3 regions of the Rhizobium sp. PEPV16 genome follow, and region 1 is predicted to be linked to each of the others. Evidence: predicted binding sites of a transcription regulator. Region 1 holds the regulator's gene; each other region holds the start of a gene.
The links. Region 1 encodes LexA, which represses DNA repair genes until DNA is damaged. Its sites were predicted from a motif close to TGTTCNNNNTGTGTTCNG; they were not measured.

Region 1 (5,693 bases):
TTCCAGATGTTCGCGCTTTGCTTTCAAGACGGCAAGCTCTTTTTCACGCGCGACACGCTGACGCTCGAACGTCTCCGTCGCGCGCAGGCCGTAATCGCCATGGATGCAATGATAACCGAAGTAGGAAAGGAAGGCGACCGTCATGGCCGGAATGACGAAGCGACCGATTCTTCTCTTTTTATGATGCTTTGTCCACATACACGCATGCTCTTGAACGCATTACCAATTCGTTCAATCTAGCGCGCAGAGATTAACCGTTCGTTGACTCTAAAAAACGGGCAAGAAAAAACCCGCGCCGGGAAGGCACGGGTCAAGCCATTGAAAATCAGATCCGATCAGCCGCGAATGATCGAGCGGCCGGCATACTGGGCCTGCGGGCCGAGGCCCTCTTCGATACGGATCAGCTGGTTGTACTTGGCAAGACGGTCGGAACGCGACAGCGAGCCGGTCTTGATCTGACCGCAGTTGGTGGCGACCGCGAGATCGGCGATGGTCGAATCTTCGGTCTCGCCGGAGCGATGCGACATGACGGCGGTATAGGCCGCCTTGTGCGCCGTGTTGACGGCGTCGAGCGTTTCCGTCAGCGAGCCGATCTGGTTGACCTTGACGAGGATCGAGTTGGCGACGCCCATGCGGATACCGTCGCGAAGACGGGCGGAGTTGGTGACGAAGAGATCGTCGCCGACGAGCTGGGTCTTCTTGCCGGCCAGGTCGGTCAGCGTCTTCCAGCCGTCCCAGTCGTCTTCGGCCATGCCGTCCTCGATCGAGATGATCGGATAGTTGGCGGCGAGCTCGGCCAGATATTCGGCCATGGCGCCCGATTCCAGCGTGCGGCCTTCACCTTCGAGAACGTATTTGCCGTCCTTGAAGAATTCGGTCGAGGCACAGTCGAGGCCGAGGCACATGTCGTCGCCCGGCTTGTAGCCGGCTTTCTCGATCGACTTCATGATGAAGTCGAGGGCCTCAGGCGCGCTCTTCAGGCCCGGTGCGAAACCGCCTTCGTCGCCGACATTGGTGTTATGGCCCTGGCTCGCAAGTTCCTTGCGCAGCGTATGGAAGACTTCCGAACCCATGCGCACGGCTTCAGCGATCGAATCGGCGCCGACCGGCAGGATCATGAATTCCTGGAAATCGATCGGGTTGTCGGCATGGGCACCACCATTGATGATGTTCATCATCGGCACCGGCAGCAGGCAGGCGGAAGCGCCGCCGACATAACGATAGAGCGGCAGGCCGGAGGCCTGGGCAGCGGCTTTGGCGACGGCGAGCGACACGCCGAGGATGGCGTTGGCGCCGAGGCGCGACTTGTTCGGCGTGCCGTCCAGCTCGATCATGATGTTGTCGATCTGGATCTGGTTTTCGGCGTCGATGCCGCCGATCGCGTCGAAAATCTCGGTGTTGGCGGCTTCGACCGCCTTTTCGACGCCCTTGCCCAGATAGCGCTTGCCGCCGTCACGCAGTTCGACCGCCTCATGCGCGCCCGTCGAGGCGCCCGAGGGAACGGCCGCGCGGCCCATGCTGCCATCTTCGAGATAGACATCGACTTCGACGGTGGGGTTGCCACGGCTATCGAGAATCTCACGGGCGATGATATCGGTGATTGCAGTCATGGGTTCTTCCTGCTCGGTGGATGATAAGTCGGTTCGAAACCTGTCTTAGTCGAAGGCGTGCAAATTACAATGCCGCAATTTCCAGCCTTCGGACCAGCCTTCCCGGCCTATAGCACGATCATGTCAGACTGTTGAACGTCAAGCCTTGGCGACCGCATCGAAGGCAAGCAGCTTTTCGAGAAGCCGCGGCATGTCCTTGAGATAGACCATGTTCGGGCCGTCGGAAGGGGCGTTGTCGGGGTCCTGATGGGTTTCGACGAAGACACCGGCAATACCGGCAGCCACTGCGGCGCGCGCCAGGGTCTCCACGAATTCTCGCTGACCGCCGGAGGATTCGCCCTGCCCGCCCGGCTGCGCCACGGAATGGGTCGCATCGAAGATAACGGGCGCGCCCATCGCTGCCATGATCGGCAGCGAACGCATGTCGGAAACCAGCGTATTGTAGCCGAATGAGGCTCCGCGCTCGCACAGCAGCACGTTCGGATTGCCGCTGGCATTGAGCTTCTTCAGGACGTTCTTCATATCCCAGGGAGCGAGGAACTGGCCCTTCTTGACGTTGACGACGCGGCCGGTCTTGGCGGCGGCGATGAGAAGGTCGGTCTGGCGGCAGAGGAAGGCCGGGATCTGCAGGACGTCGACGATCTTTGCCACCTCCGCGCATTGCTCGGCGGTATGAATGTCGGTCAGGACGGGAAAGCCGAATTCCTTCTTGAGGTCGGCAAAGATCTCTATGCCCTTTTCGATCCCGATACCGCGTTCAGCCGAGAGCGAGGTCCGGTTCGCCTTGTCGAAGGAGCTCTTGTAGACGAGGCCGATGCCGAGCTTTCCGCAAAGCTCCTTCAGCGTGCCGGCAACCATGAAGGCGTGGTCGCGGCTCTCCATCTGGCAGGGACCGGCAATCAGCGACAGGCGGCCGGTATTGGAAAAGGTGACCTGGCCTTGGCCTTCGCCGATCCTGACCTCGGAATTCGTATCAGTGCTCATCGTGTTTCCTCGAAAGCGAAGAGCGTGCCCTGCCCGGGCGCGGGCTTCACCAGAATGCGATTGTTCTTGCGCGTGTATGTCACCCCGTTAGCAGCCAAATGCGCTTCTGTCACGGCAAGATCGACGACAGCAAAGAGGATTGCCCGGCCGCGCAGGCCGCGATCTGCGCATGAGCCGGCGATGTCGAAATAGGCATCCAGCCCTTCCGGCGTCATCAGGCTGATTTTGGCATTTGACGCCGCGATATTGAAGCCGAAACCGGTTTTTTCGACTGCCGATTGCGCCACGGCAAGGCTGACGAAGGCAGCGAAGGCGGCCGGCTCCGGCGTGCAAAGCGCAATCTCGACTATGCCGGTGACGCCATTGGCGTGTGTTTCCAGCGCGGCGCGGTCGGCCGGCAGCGGATTGACGCGCTCGACGGTGAAAAGCAGGAGATCGGGCGCGCGCAGGTCGCCGGCGAAAGCCAGCTTGAAGCCCGCAATCGTCTCGGAACCGTCCGGCATCGTCATCGGCCGGGTGAACTGCAGCATCTCGCCGGCGCTCGATCCGTTGCCGACGAAATTCTGATGATCGGTGCCGGCATCCTTGCTGCCGAAAGCCAGCCCCGAAAGCCCCTCCTCGCCGCAGCGGAAACGAAAGGCCTGGTTGCGGGCCGTGAAGACATTGCCTTGGCGTGCCGATGCCTCGCTCTCCTCGACGCTCGCAATCCCGAGTGGCTCCAGATAGGTCTTGTCGGCAAAAAAGACGCAGGCGTTTTCCGTTCCGAAGGGATGGCGCGCATCGGCGGCAACGGTGAAGCCGAGCTTGCCGAGCCTTTCGCGCGCCAGATCGATATTGACGACCGGCAGCAGGACATGATCCAGCGGGTGCGGTTTGGCGGAATGCTCGTTCATGATGTCCCTCCTGGAAACGTCAAGACTTGTGTCCCACTCCGGCGAATGAAAATAAAAATCTCAACGAGTTGGCGCCAAGTTTTACGGAAATTTAGCTACTTGCGGAACACATATGGAACATATAGTGTCTGTTCTGGATTTGTTTCAATCACGAGGTCACAACGTCGATGCTCACGCGCAAACAACAGGAGCTTCTCCTTTTCATTCATGAGCGCATGAAGGAATCCGGCGTTCCGCCATCTTTCGACGAAATGAAGGATGCCCTGGACCTCGCCTCCAAGTCCGGGATTCATCGCTTGATTACAGCGCTTGAGGAGCGAGGCTTCATTCGCCGCCTACCGAATCGCGCCCGCGCGATCGAGGTCATCAAGCTTCCGGAGGCCTACAGCCCCAGCATTCAGCCCCGGCGCGGCTTTTCGCCGAGCGTCATCGAGGGCAGCCTCGGCAAGCCGCAGCCGGTTGCCACTCCTGCTCCCGCAAAACCCGTCGCCGACAACGGCAACTCGGTCTCCGTGCCGGTCATGGGCCGAATCGCTGCCGGTGTGCCGATCTCGGCGATCCAGAACAATACCCACGACATCGTCGTTCCGGCCGACATGCTCGGCTCCGGTGAACATTATGCGCTCGAGGTCAAGGGCGATTCGATGATCGACGCCGGCATCTTCGACGGCGACACCGTGATCATCCGCAACGGCAGCACCGCAAGTCCTGGCGACATCGTCGTTGCTCTCGTCGACGACGAAGAAGCGACACTCAAGCGCTTCCGCCGCAAGGGCGCCTCGATCGCGCTGGAAGCGGCCAACCCAGCTTACGAGACCCGGATTTTCGGGCCGGACCGTGTCAAGGTTCAGGGTAAACTCGTCGGTCTCATTCGCCGATATCACTGACATTGGCCAGGCCGGATTCGGTAAAACTGTTGCTGCGCCAGTCATAGGCACGATGGCGCATCCATGGCCGCGACAATACATCGAATGCGGTTGCGACCTCCAGGCCAGTGTCCGTGAAGCGCAACTCGATGGAACCGGTCCTGCGCAACGTCTCACCGGTGAAGAGCGTCGCACCTGAACGGCAATTGTTGAAGCGAAGGCGGACCGACGTCACGACTATATCGGCCGCGTCGCACGCCGGGCCGAGATAGGCGGCGTTGTCGATGACGGTTACCACCCGACCATTGCCAAGCCTTGATATGCACCAGGCCTTCTTGACGCAGGAAAAGCGGTTTGCGTCACCGCCCGCTGCGGCCGTCCGCATCGCGGTCCTTGCTTCGTTCTGCTGATCGCGGGAAAGCCTGACGCGGCGGTCTTCTCCCTCAGGCGGGATAGCAGGACCATCCAGCATCTTCGGCGGATCATGCCTCGGCAGGACCAGCGCTCGCTGCCACTGGTCGAAGATGAAGTCCGGCGGTCTTTCACGGTTGGAAGCCATTGCCGCCGCCTCGACGACCGCGACGAGACTGCCATCCTCCGAAATCACCAGATCCGGCGGCCGGGGAACCGGCAGAAGCAGCAGGATGAGTGTTGCGACCGCGATGATCGATGTGCCGACATGGCGCAACCGGGTGCGGAGCAGCGTCAGCAGCAGAAAGCCTGCCACGGCGACGGCGAAATACCAGGCGGGCAAGCGGCCGACGTCGATATTGCCACCCCAGCCGGACACCGTCTTTGCGACCGCGATCACCAAATCGAGGCCGAATCCGACGATCTTCCAAGCCCAAACATCCAGACCGAAAGGCATGAGCAGCATCGCCAGCAGACCTGCCGGCATGATGATGAAGGAGATGATCGGCATCGTCGCGAGGTTTGCCGGCAGGCCGTAGGCGGTCAGGCGATGAAAATGCTCGATCGAAAACAGCGCGGTTGAAAAACCGCCGATCAGCGAGGTCAGGAAGACGCCGCCGAAGAAACCGGCAACCGTAACGAACGGCCGGATGATCGGCAGCTTCAGAAAGGCGTTTTCGCGGACGCGCCGGTCCTTCCACAGCTGATAGCCCGAGACCAGTGCCAATGTCGCGGCAAAGGACATTTGGAAGCTCGGTCCCAAGACCTCGGACGGCGAAATGGCAATGATGACGAGAGCGGAGAGCGCGACATTGCGCAGGCTGATCGACGGCCGGTCGAAGAAGACCGCAATCAACATGATGGCCATCATGATGAAGGCGCGTTCTGCAGAGACCGCAAAGCCGGAGATCAGGAAATAGGCGGTGACG
Region 2 (5,693 bases), on a different contig from region 1:
TTCCTTGAGGTTTTCGAGGCGGCCGGGGGCTTCAGCGCTCTTGTCGTTCTTCCACATGTCGGTATAGCCGGACTCTTCGAGGATCTGCTCGGCAAGTTCGGTATGCGGCGTGTTTTCAAGCAGTTCCTGCCATCGGCGGAAAGATTGAATCACGTCGAAGAGGGCTTTTCGCGCCTTCGGCTTCAGCTCGTCCGTCTCGATGATGTCGACTGCTGCCGCAAGCATCGGGATATCCCGGGCACGGGCATAGTCGTGCAGCGCCCGCACCGTCGTGTCGCCGAGGCCGCGCTTCGGGGTGTTGATGATGCGTTCGAAAGCGAGGTCGTCAGAGGCTTGAGCAACCAGGCGGAAATAGGCCATGGCATCGCGGATTTCGAGGCGCTCATAGAAGCGCGGGCCGCCGATGACGCGATAGTTGAGGCCGAGGGTGACGAAGCGGTCTTCGAATTCGCGCATCTGGAAGGAGGCGCGCACGAGGATCGCCATGTCGTTCAAGAGATGCTTGCCGCGCTGGAGCTGCTCGATCTCCTCGCCGATGGCGCGGGCTTCCTCCTCCGAATCCCAGGAGGCATGGACCTGCACCTTGACGTCGTTCGGATCGGAGCGGTCGGTGAACAGCGTCTTGCCGAGGCGGCCCTCATTATGGGCGATCAGATGGGCGGCGGCCCCGAGGATATGTTCGGTCGAGCGGTAGTTGCGCTCGAGCTTGATCACCTTGGCGCCGGGGAAATCCTTTTCGAAGCGCAGGATATTGTCGACCTCCGCGCCGCGCCAGCCATAGATCGACTGATCGTCGTCGCCGACGCAGCAGACGTTCTGCGGCTCGCCCTTGGGGCGCTGGGCGAGAAGCCTGAGCCACATGTACTGGGCCGTGTTAGTATCCTGATACTCGTCGACGAGGATATAGCGGAAGCGGCCGTGATATTCCTTCAAGAGATCCGGGTTCTTGCGGAAGATCGCGATCGGATGCATCAGCAGGTCGCCGAAGTCGCAGGCGTTCAGCGTCGTCAAGCGCGCCTGATAGGCAAAATAGAGATCGCGGCCGCGGCCATTGGCAAAGGCGCGGGCGTCGCCTTCGGGGATATCGGCGGGGCCGAGGCCTTTGTTCTTCCAGGTGTCGATCATGCCGGCGAACTGCTTGGCCGGCCAGCGTTTATCGTCGAGGCCTTCGGCCTGGATGATCTGCTTGATCAGGCGGACGACGTCGTCAGTATCGAGAATGGTGAAATCGGAGCGCAGGCCGACAAGCTCGCCGTGGCGGCGCAGAAGTTTGACGCCGATCGAATGGAAGGTGCCGAGCCAGGGCATGCCTTCGACGGCGCCACCGACCAGCAACGCGATACGCTCCTTCATCTCGCGGGCCGCCTTGTTGGTGAAGGTGACGGCGAGGATCTGCGAGGGGAAGGCGCGGCCGGTATTGAGGATATGGGCGATGCGGGTCGTCAGTACACGGGTCTTGCCGGTGCCGGCGCCGGCGAGCACGAGGACCGGGCCTTCCAACGTTTCGACGGCTTCGGTCTGCTCGGGGTTCAGCCCGGCGAGATAATCCGGCCGCTTGCCGCCGTCGCGAGCCGCCATGGCGCGGGCGGCGATACCGCCACCGGCGGCGGGCGCCCTTTCGGCGGGCGTGGCAGGCGGCTGCGGCTTGCGCGCCATCTCGCCCGGCTCTTCGTCGAAGAAGGGCATATCGTCGAAACTATTGCTCATGGCGCGTAATGTAGTGATTCGGGAAGGAAAGACCAGAAAAGATGTTCTGCTTTCATTCCCGAGCCGGCGCTATTCCAAGCGGTATGTTGCGGGCGGCAATGCCGCGGCCGAGCCCGGCTGTGGTCGCCATGCGGGCGGGCGGAGCTAAAATTTCGATCGCGGCGTGTCGGAACTGGTGCCGGTGGGGCGTCCTTGGGTCATCGGACAGCAGTCCGGATCAACACCCATCAACAAGGAGGCCGTTTCATGCCGAAGGTCGTTTCAAATCTCTGGTTCGCCGAGGAAGCGCGCGAAGCCGTCGAATTCTACGTGTCTGTTATCCCGGACTCCAGGATCGGCCGCACCACCATATTGCCGGCGGAAACGCCGAGCGGGCCTCCCGGCAGCGTCGAGCTGATCGAGTTCACGCTCGCCGACCAGGCCTTCCTGGCCATGAAGGCCGGCCCGCTCGATAGTTTCAACCATTCCTTCTCGATTGCGATTCTCGTGGAAAACCAAGCCGAGATCGATCGGATATGGGAGGCATTCCTCGCCAATGGCGGCACGCCGGAGGCGTGCGGCTGGCTGAAGGACCGCTGGGGCCTTTCCTGGCAGATCGTGCCGCGCGTGCTTTCCGAGATGATCGCCGACAGCAATCGCGAGCGGGCCAAGCGCGTAACCGAAGTGATGCTCGGCATGGTCAAAATCGATGTCGCTGCGCTCCAGGATGCGTTCAACGGCTGAGAGGCCTGCGGAGACATGATAGCAATATCCGGCGCATGATCGTCATGCGCCCATTTCTCTAAGAATATCCCAAATTTTCGAGCGTCATATGGTCCGTCGCACATCGATATTCACCGATCGAAGCGGGCTCGCCGCCTGCCAATCGCTGATTTTCGAGATCGAATCACGGGCGACATTGCACACCTTTTTCATCTTTCTGTCACGTCGTGAAATGTGCTGATACCGCGATGGCGTTTTTCTCAACTATACTGACCGACAGTTTCGTACAGTAATTAAAGAACCGGTGGATGCACAATTTCGTGCATTGCTAGAAACGGCCGGTGAGCGTGGAATAACCGACGAAACTATTGATTCTCAGGAACGTCATGGCCATCTCGATGGTTATAAGGACACCTGAAGCCTGTGGCATTAACCTTGAATGGAGGGCCCATGCTGAGCGAATCCGTATTTGATGCGTTCACCCGCAGTTATGATGCGCGTCGCGAGACCGATATGTCGATCTCGGAGTATCTCGATCTTTGCAAAAAGGAACCGCTTGCCTATGCCAATGCGACCGAGCGCCTGCTCGCCGCGATAGGCGAGCCGCAGATGGTCGACACCGCCAGGGACACCCGCCTCGGCCGGATCTTCATGAACCGGACCATTCGGATCTATCCGGCCTTTGCCGGCTTCCACGGCATGGAAGAGACAATCGAACGCATCGTTTCCTTCTTCCGGCACGCGGCGCAGGGGCTCGAGGAGCGCAAGCAGATCCTCTATCTGCTCGGCCCGGTCGGCGGCGGCAAGTCATCGCTGGCGGAGCGGCTGAAGCTGCTGATGGAGGTTCATCCGATCTACGTGCTGAAGGCCGGTGACGAGGTCAGCCCCGTTTTCGAAAGTCCGCTCAACCTCTTCGACCCGGACACAATGGGATCGCTCCTGCAGGAGCAATACGGCATTCCCCTGCGGCGCCTGAGCGGACTGATGAGCCCGTGGTGCCTAAAGCGGCTCGACGACTTCGGAGGCGATATTTCCCGCTTCCGCGTCGTCAGAGTACAGCCTTCGCGGTTGCGCCAGATCGCCATCGCCAAGACCGAGCCTGGAGATGAGAACAATCAGGATATCTCGTCGCTGGTCGGCAAGGTCGACATCCGAAAGCTGGAGACCTATTCCCAGAACGATCCCGATGCCTACAGCTATTCGGGCGGCCTCAACCGCGCCAATCAGGGCGTGCTCGAATTCGTCGAAATGTTCAAGGCGCCGATCAAGATGCTGCATCCGCTGCTGACGGCGACGCAGGAGGGGAACTATATCGGCTCCGAGAATATTGGCGCCATACCCTTCTCCGGCATCGTCCTTGCGCATTCGAACGAGGCGGAATGGCAGACCTTCAAGGCCAACAAGAACAACGAAGCGTTCATCGACCGTATTTGCGTGATCAAGGTGCCCTACTGCCTGCGCGTGACGGAGGAGCAGAAGATTTACGAGAAGCTGATCGAGGGATCGGAACTCGCCGATGCGCCATGCGCCCCGGCAACGCTCGAAATGCTGGCCCGCTTCTCCGTGCTTTCACGCCTGCGCAAGCATGAGAATTCGACATACTTCTCGAAGATGCGCACCTATGACGGTGAAAGCCTGAAGGAGACGGATCCGCGGGCCCGCAGTGTCCAGGAATATCGGGACGCTGCCGGCATCGACGAGGGCATGGACGGCATATCGACCCGCTTCGCCTTCAAGGTGCTCGCCTCCACTTTCAATCACGACACCACGGATATCGGCGCCGATCCCGTTCATCTGATGTATGTGCTGGAGCAGTCGATCCGCCGCGAGCAGTTTTCCGACGATGTCGAGAAGCGATATCTGGAATTCATCAAGGCCGATCTTGCGCCGCGTTACGCAGAGTTCATTGGCAATGAGATTCAGAAGGCCTATCTTGAGTCCTATGCGGATTACGGACAGAATCTGTTCGACCGCTACGTGGACTATGCCGATGCCTGGATCGAAGACGTGGACTTCAAGGATCCCGATACCGGCCAGCTTCTCGACCGCGAGCTCCTCAACCAGGAACTGACGAAAATCGAAAAGCCGGCGGGGATCGCCAATCCGAAGGATTTCCGCAACGAAATCGTCAAGTTCTGCTTGAGATCGCGGGCAGCCAACGGCGGAAAGAATCCGTCATGGACGAGCTACGAGAAAATCCGGGAAGTCATCGAAAAGCGAATGTTCTCGCAGGTCGAAGATCTTTTGCCGGTCATTTCCTTCGGATCGAAGAAGGATTCCGAAACGGAAAAGAAGCACAGCGAATTCGTCTCGCGCATGGCCGCGCGGGGTTACACGGAGAGGCAGGTTCGGCGCCTCGTCGAATGGTACATGCGCGTCAAACAGGCAAGTTAATGTGGAGCCAATATGCACATTGTCGACCGTCGGCTAAATCCGCGCGGTAAAAGTCTGGAAAATCGGCAACGGTTTCTTCGGCGCATGAAAGGCGCCGTGCAGCAGGCGGTAAAGCGTTCTCTGCAAAACCGGAACATTCGCGATGTGCTCGACGGCGGGGAAATCAGCCTGCCGATCGATGGAATGGCCGAGCCGAACTTGAGAAAGGGCGACGGCGGCATCCGCGACCATATCCTGCCTGGAAACAGGGCCTTCGTCGAAGGCGACATTCTTCCGCGCCCGCCGGGGAGCAGGGGCGGAAAACCCAAGGATGCGGGTGAGGGCGACGGCGAGGACGGCTTCCGCTTCGTGCTGACGCGCGAGGAATTCCTCGATGTGTTCCTGGACGATCTGGAACTGCCCGACCTTGCCAAGCGGCGCCTGGCCGAAACCGAGGAGGAAACTCCGTTCCGTGCCGGTTATTCCGTGTCGGGATCGCCGTCCAACATTGCCGTCGGTCGCACGACCAGGCTCGCGATGATGCGCCGTGTCGCGCTTCACCGTCCGCGCCGCGAAGAAATCGAAGCCCTGCAGCGGCAGATCGAGGAATGCGAGGACGACGAGAGCCGGCTGGCGCTTGAGGCAAAACTCAAATCCTTGACGGAAAAAAGCCGGCGCATTCCCTACATCGATCCGCTCGACGTGCGGTATCGCCGCTTCGAAAACGAGCCGAAGCCTGTGGCGAAGGCGGTGATGTTCTGCTTGATGGACGTCTCCGGTTCCATGTCGGAACACATGAAGGATCTGGCGAAGCGGTTCTATCTGCTGCTCTACCTTTTCCTGTCGAAGCGCTACAAGAAAGTGGAGATCGTCTTCATCCGCCATACCGACAAGGCCGAGGAAGTCGACGA
Region 3 (5,693 bases), on a different contig from region 1:
AAAAGCGGCCCTTCATCGCGGTCGGCATTGCGGTTCTCACGATCTCGGATACCCGCACGCCGGAGACGGACAAGTCAGGCGACACGCTGGCGGCGCGGATCACCGAGGCAGGTCACAGGCTGGTCGACCGGGGGATCGTGCCCGATGATCGCCAAAAGATTGCCGCACGGGTGAAGGCCTGGACTGAGAGAGAAGACATAGACGTCGTCATCACCACGGGCGGCACCGGCTTTACCGGTCGCGATGTGACGCCCGAAGCGCTGGAACCTTTGTTCGAAAAGCGGATGGACGGCTTTTCCGCCATCTTCCACCGGATCTCCTACGAGAAGATCGGCACGGCGACGATCCAGTCGCGCGCCACGGCAGGTGTTGCCAACGCCACCTTCATCTTCGTGCTGCCGGGTTCGCCCGGCGCCTGCCGGGATGCCTGGGACGGCATTTTGAAAGGACAGCTCGACTATCGCAGCGTGCCGTGCAATTTCGTCGAGATCATGCCGCGTCTGGACGAGCACCTGAAACGCGGCGCGACCAAATAGACCGATGTGCCTGCGCTATGTCGCAAGGCCTGGCAGGACGGGCATCGTGTCCCAGCTGTCACCCGACAGCAGGACGCAGCTTATGCCGTGAACATCCGTGACGATGAGTGTCCAGGTGCCGCTTTCGGCGGCATAGACCTCAAGAACGGCGTTCTGGTTGATCAGTCCGACTGCCGTGAGCTTTTCGGCGAAATTCTTGTCCAGGAAATTGACGATTTCGGGTCGGCCTGCGCAACTGCGCATCATCTGCGATGCTGCCGAATGCGGATGCGCGATCACCAATGTCGGCAATATGACGGCCATGAGGCCGTAGATCATACCGCGTACGCCGTAGATCCTACCGCGCGCCATGACGCACCTCCTTTCGCCGGGAACCCGGCAGAAGAGGAGATTGTCGCTGACCTGTTCTGCCGTTCACCGGCATTCCATGGCCATTCCGTTGCGGGCGCCATCTTTTGCTCATCGAGAGGGTTGCGGCCCTATCGCGCAGCGCGGGCGACCCAGGACGGAATCAGTTCGCTCGCGAGCTTGCGCGGCTTCTGGCCCTTGACGAATTCGGTCAGCCGCATGCCGCTTTTGGCAATGGCGAGCGCCTGCTTCTTCGGCAGGAGAAAGCCCAGTTCCAGCGGCGGCACGGCTCGGCCGACACGCTGGAAAAACGGGCGCCGGTAGCCGCGCGACGCGGTGAAGCGCGCCGGCAGCTTGTTCAGCGCGACATATTCGGCGATCTCATCGATCCAGCCGGCCTGGGGTCTGGCGCCCGGCTCGACGAAGAGCAGCCATTCGCCGCGCGCTGCGCGGACGATGTCCTTGATATCCCATTGCGAATGGAAGCGGCAGCCGGCGGCGTCGGCCACCCGCGAGGTGCCGTCGCGCGAGCCGTGATCGAGCACGACCACATCGCTCACCAGCCCCTCCACCGCGCCTGCCACCAGTACCGATAAAGTCTGTGCCAGTTCAGATTCCTGATCCTGACATTCGAGAACAACCGTCAACATTGACTATTTATAATGCGCCGCACAAATTTTTGCCAGCGCCGTTTTCCTCATTTTGTTCTTGCATTGTTCTCATTTTGCGGATAGGAATTTAATCAGCAAAACGGGCGAAGGCGATGGCTTTCCGCCGCGGGAGAATCCGATGAGAGAGCAGTCCCTGGCAGGGCAGGCCGCATTCGCGCCTGCCAATACGGCAGATATTGCCGATGCGATGATCGTGTCCTCCGGCCTGAGAGTCGAGGTCGACCGGCGGCGCGGACGTGGGGCGGGACTGAACCCGACAGGTCGGTTCGAGCCGCTGCAGCGGGAGACCGTCGACGATGGCTGGCAGACCTGGGAAGAGCTGCCGCCATTCAAGACGGAAGTGCAGGTCGAGAAGCCGCGCACGGCCATCACCCGCAACGAATCGCCGGACCTTTCCTTCGACCGCTCGATCAATCCCTATCGCGGCTGCGAGCACGGATGCATCTATTGTTTCGCCCGGCCGACACACGCCTATATGGGGCTTTCCGCAGGGCTCGATTTCGAGACGAAGCTCTTTGCCAAGCCCGATGCGGTAAAACTGCTGGAGCGGGAGCTCGCCAAGCCGGGCTACAAGGTGCGGGTGATCGCAATCGGCACCAATACCGATCCCTATCAGCCGATCGAGAAGGAATGGCGCATCATGCGCGGCATTCTGGAGGTGTTGAACAAGGCGAACCATCCGGTATCGATCGTCACCAAGTCGGCGATGATCCTGCGTGATCTCGACATTCTGCAGGAGATGGCAGCTAAGAACCTGGTGCGCGTCGGCATCTCGGTGACCACGCTGGATCGCAAGCTTGCCCGGACGATGGAGCCGCGTGCCGCCACACCGCCGCGGCGGCTGGAGACGATCCGCACCCTTGCCGAAGCAGGCATCCAGACGGCAGTCATGGCCGCCCCGCTCATCCCGGCGCTGAACGACCACGAGCTGGAGCGCATCCTCGAATCGGCAAAGGCTGCGGGCGCTGCCGAGGCGAGTTATGTCATCCTCAGACTGCCGCTCGAGGTCAGCCCGCTGTTTCGAGACTGGCTGCTGCAGCATTATCCCGATCGCTACCGGCATGTGATGTCGCTGGTACGCTCGATGCGCGGCGGCAAGGATTACGATGCCGAATTCGGCAAGCGCATGAAGGGCGCCGGTCCCTATGCCTGGCAGATCGCCCGGCGCTTTGAAATGGCCGCCAGACGTTTCGAGCTGACGCGACGTAGTGTGCCGCTGCGCGATGACCTGTTCGTACCGCCTGATGGCAGCGGCGTGCAATTGTCGCTTCTTTGATTTTTAAGCTTGCGTTTCGGCATCTCGACAAAACCGCCCTGTTTTCGAGCACCGAGCGCAATTCCCGCGGATGGCCCTGACCGCCACCATCCGCCGGACCGGTCCCCGGCCGCCGCCCTGATCCGGGGACTTGCGGGAAATCGGGTTGGCGTGCGAGGTTCAGCCGCATGAAACCTCGCACGCCACCCGATTCTCCCCTGCTTTTCGACACGGCTCCACTCGTGCCGGATTTCCGACTGGAACTCAAAGCCCGCAAGGCCGGCCACTGGCCGGTCGCCGGTGCCGACGAGGCTGGCCGCGGCCCGCTGGCGGGACCCGTCGTGGCGGCCGCCGTCATTCTCGATCCGAAGCGCATCCCTGAGGGGCTGAACGATTCCAAGCAGCTTTCGGCGCAACGGCGCGAGGAACTGTTCGTGCAGATTCTGGCGACTGCGACCGTCTCCATCGCCTCCTCCAGTTCGACGCGCATCGACGAGACGGATATCCGCAAGGCAAGCCTCGACGCCATGCGCCGGGCCATCTGCAGCCTCGCCATTCCGGCCAGCTACGTGCTGACCGACGGGCTCGACGTGCCGCCCGGTCTCGACTGCCCCGGACAGGCGGTGGTCAAGGGCGATGCCCGCTCGGTCTCGATCGCCGCAGCCTCGATCGTCGCCAAGGTGACGCGCGACCGGATGATGGCGCGGGCACATCATGTGTTTCCGGATTACGGTTTTGCCGCGCATGTGGGCTACGGCACGGCGCAACACCGCGCCGGCATCGAAAGGCACGGCCCCTGTTCGCTGCACCGGATGAGCTTCAGGCCGCTGCGCAAGACCGAGGACGGACCCGAGACGGACGAGCTGCTTTCGGAATAAGTCATTCAACAGAAAAGCCGGGCAAAAAAAGACTGCCAAAAGAAAAGGCCGGGACATGCCCGGCCTTCCCTCTCAATCCTTTTCGAAGCTGCTCAGTTCAGCCGCGTCTTGACCTGGCCGACGGCATTGCCGAAGAGCTCGGACTGGATTTTGGTGTCGGCCCGCTTGGCAAGCACGGTTTCAGCGGCCGCGATTGCGAGATCGACAGCAGCGGAACGCACCGCCTTCATCGCCTCAACCTCGGCCTGCTTGATCTTCTGCTCGGATAGCGCCGTGCGGTTGGCGACGAATTCTTCCGTCTTCTTCTTCGCTTCGGCGGTCAGCATTTCGGCTTCGCGCTCAGCGGCGGCAACGATGTGGGCCGCTTCGGCTTCTGCTTCCTTGCGCTTGCGCTGGTATTCGGCGAGCAGGTGTTGGGCCTCCTCGCGCAGACGCTTGGCTTCAGCCAACTCGTTGCGGATCTGGTCGGCGCGGTCGTCGAGCGACCGTGCCATCATGCCCGGAACCTTCAGGTAAACGACCAGCGCCAGGAACAGGACGAGGCCGACAAAGGCGAAGAAAGTCGCGTCAAAGGCAAATTCCATCGATCAAGCCTCCTTCTTGGCAGCCGCGACGGCGGCAGCGACATCGGCCTTGGCGACGGTACCGCCGATCAGCTGATCGACCACGGCAGCCGCCGTTTCCTCGGCAATGGTGCCGACGTCGGCGAAGGCCTTGGCCTTGATCTCGCCGATACGGAGCTCGGCAGCCTTGATCTTTTCCGAAAGGCTCGCCTCGACAGCGCGGCGTTCCTCTTCGGCCTTGGCCTTGGCGGCGTCGCGTGCGGCGGAGCCGATCGCGTTGGATTTGGCGCGGGCGGCGGCCAGTTCACCTTCATAGGTCTGGACGGCGGCGTCGGCTTCGGCCTTCAGGCGGCCGGCCTCTTCCAGATCCTGGGAAATGCGCGTGTGACGCTGATCGAGGATGGCCCCGATGCGCGGCGCGATGACCTTTTGCATGAGCAAATAGAAGACGCCGAACGTGATCACCAGCCAAAGCAGCTGGGACGCGTAGGTCGTCGAATCGAAAGGCGGGAAAGGGCCGCGGGCGTGTTCGCCTTCGGCAACACCAGTCTCGGTATGGACCTCGCCTGCGGCCGGAGCGGCATGCGCATCCGTACCCGTCGCTGCCGCCGGTGCTTCCTCAGCGTAAGCCGGGGTCACAAAAAACATGCTCACCTCCAGGTGGACTGCAAATGCAAAGGATCACGGCTTGCGGTCGCAGGCCGTGATCCATCTATTCGCCGATATCAGACGGCGAAGAGGAGGAGGAGAGCGACGAGCAGCGAGAAGATGCCCAGAGCTTCCGTAACGGCGAAGCCGAATACCAGACGGCCGAACTGGCTGTCAGCGGCAGACGGATTGCGCAGTGCGCCGGAGAGGTAGCTGCCGAAAATATTGCCGAGGCCGAGAGCCGTACCGGCCATACCAAAGCAAGCCAGGCCTGCACCGATGTACTTTGCTGCTTCCGCTTCCATGTTGAACTCCTTTGAAATGGTTGTTGCGGCGAATGACTGACGCCCTTTGACGTCGATGTCGTTATCCTTAGTGCCCGCCCGGATGGATTGCATCGTTGAGGTACATGCAAGTCAGCACCGCAAAGACGTAAGCCTGAAGGAAGGCGACGAGGAACTCGAGACCGGTCAGGGCGACGGTCATGATGAGGGGAAGAACGGCGCCGCCGATACCCAGAGCACCCATGGTTCCGAGCGAGGCGACGAAGCCTGCGAACACTTTGAGCGTGATGTGACCGGCGAGCATGTTGGCGAAAAGACGAACCGAGAGCGAAATCGGTCGCGACAGGAAGGAGATGATTTCGATCGTGACGACCAGCGGCAGCAGAATGCCCGGCACGCCCGAAGGCACGAAGACATTCAGGAAGTGGAAGCCGTGCTTATAGAAACCGTAGACGAGAACCGTACCGATAACCAGAATCGCGAGCGCGAAGGTGACGATGATCTGGCTCG

Region 2: FY112_RS21840 (UvrD-helicase domain-containing protein) is a predicted target of LexA. The motif match lies at 1,750-1,767, and genes of this name have one in related genera.
Region 3: FY112_RS23480 (PA0069 family radical SAM protein) is a predicted target of LexA. The motif match lies at 1,588-1,605, and genes of this name have one in related genera.

The regions. Positions count from the first base shown of each region.
Region 1 covers NZ_VSZV01000244.1:2,157-7,849, forward strand. Annotated here, with positions in the region: gene FY112_RS09020 (septum formation initiator family protein) at 1-198, opposite strand, end outside; gene eno (phosphopyruvate hydratase) at 336-1,610, opposite strand; gene kdsA (3-deoxy-8-phosphooctulonate synthase) at 1,749-2,594, opposite strand; gene FY112_RS09035 (VOC family protein) at 2,591-3,487, opposite strand; gene lexA (transcriptional repressor LexA) at 3,655-4,374, shown strand; gene FY112_RS09045 (ComEC/Rec2 family competence protein) at 4,355-5,693, opposite strand, start outside.
Region 2 covers NZ_VSZV01000326.1:11,687-17,379, forward strand. Annotated here, with positions in the region: gene FY112_RS21840 (UvrD-helicase domain-containing protein) at 1-1,707, opposite strand, end outside; gene FY112_RS21845 (VOC family protein) at 1,954-2,430, shown strand; gene FY112_RS21850 (PrkA family serine protein kinase) at 2,860-4,803, shown strand; gene FY112_RS21855 (YeaH/YhbH family protein) at 4,816-5,693, shown strand, end outside.
Region 3 covers NZ_VSZV01000332.1:26,959-32,651, forward strand. Annotated here, with positions in the region: gene moaB (molybdenum cofactor biosynthesis protein B) at 1-536, shown strand, start outside; gene FY112_RS23470 (hypothetical protein) at 552-887, opposite strand; gene FY112_RS23475 (glycosyltransferase family A protein) at 1,016-1,534, opposite strand; gene FY112_RS23480 (PA0069 family radical SAM protein) at 1,674-2,831, shown strand; gene FY112_RS23485 (ribonuclease HII) at 2,999-3,688, shown strand; gene FY112_RS23490 (F0F1 ATP synthase subunit B) at 3,781-4,272, opposite strand; gene FY112_RS23495 (F0F1 ATP synthase subunit B) at 4,276-4,899, opposite strand; gene FY112_RS23500 (F0F1 ATP synthase subunit C) at 4,977-5,204, opposite strand; gene FY112_RS23505 (F0F1 ATP synthase subunit A) at 5,272-5,693, opposite strand, start outside.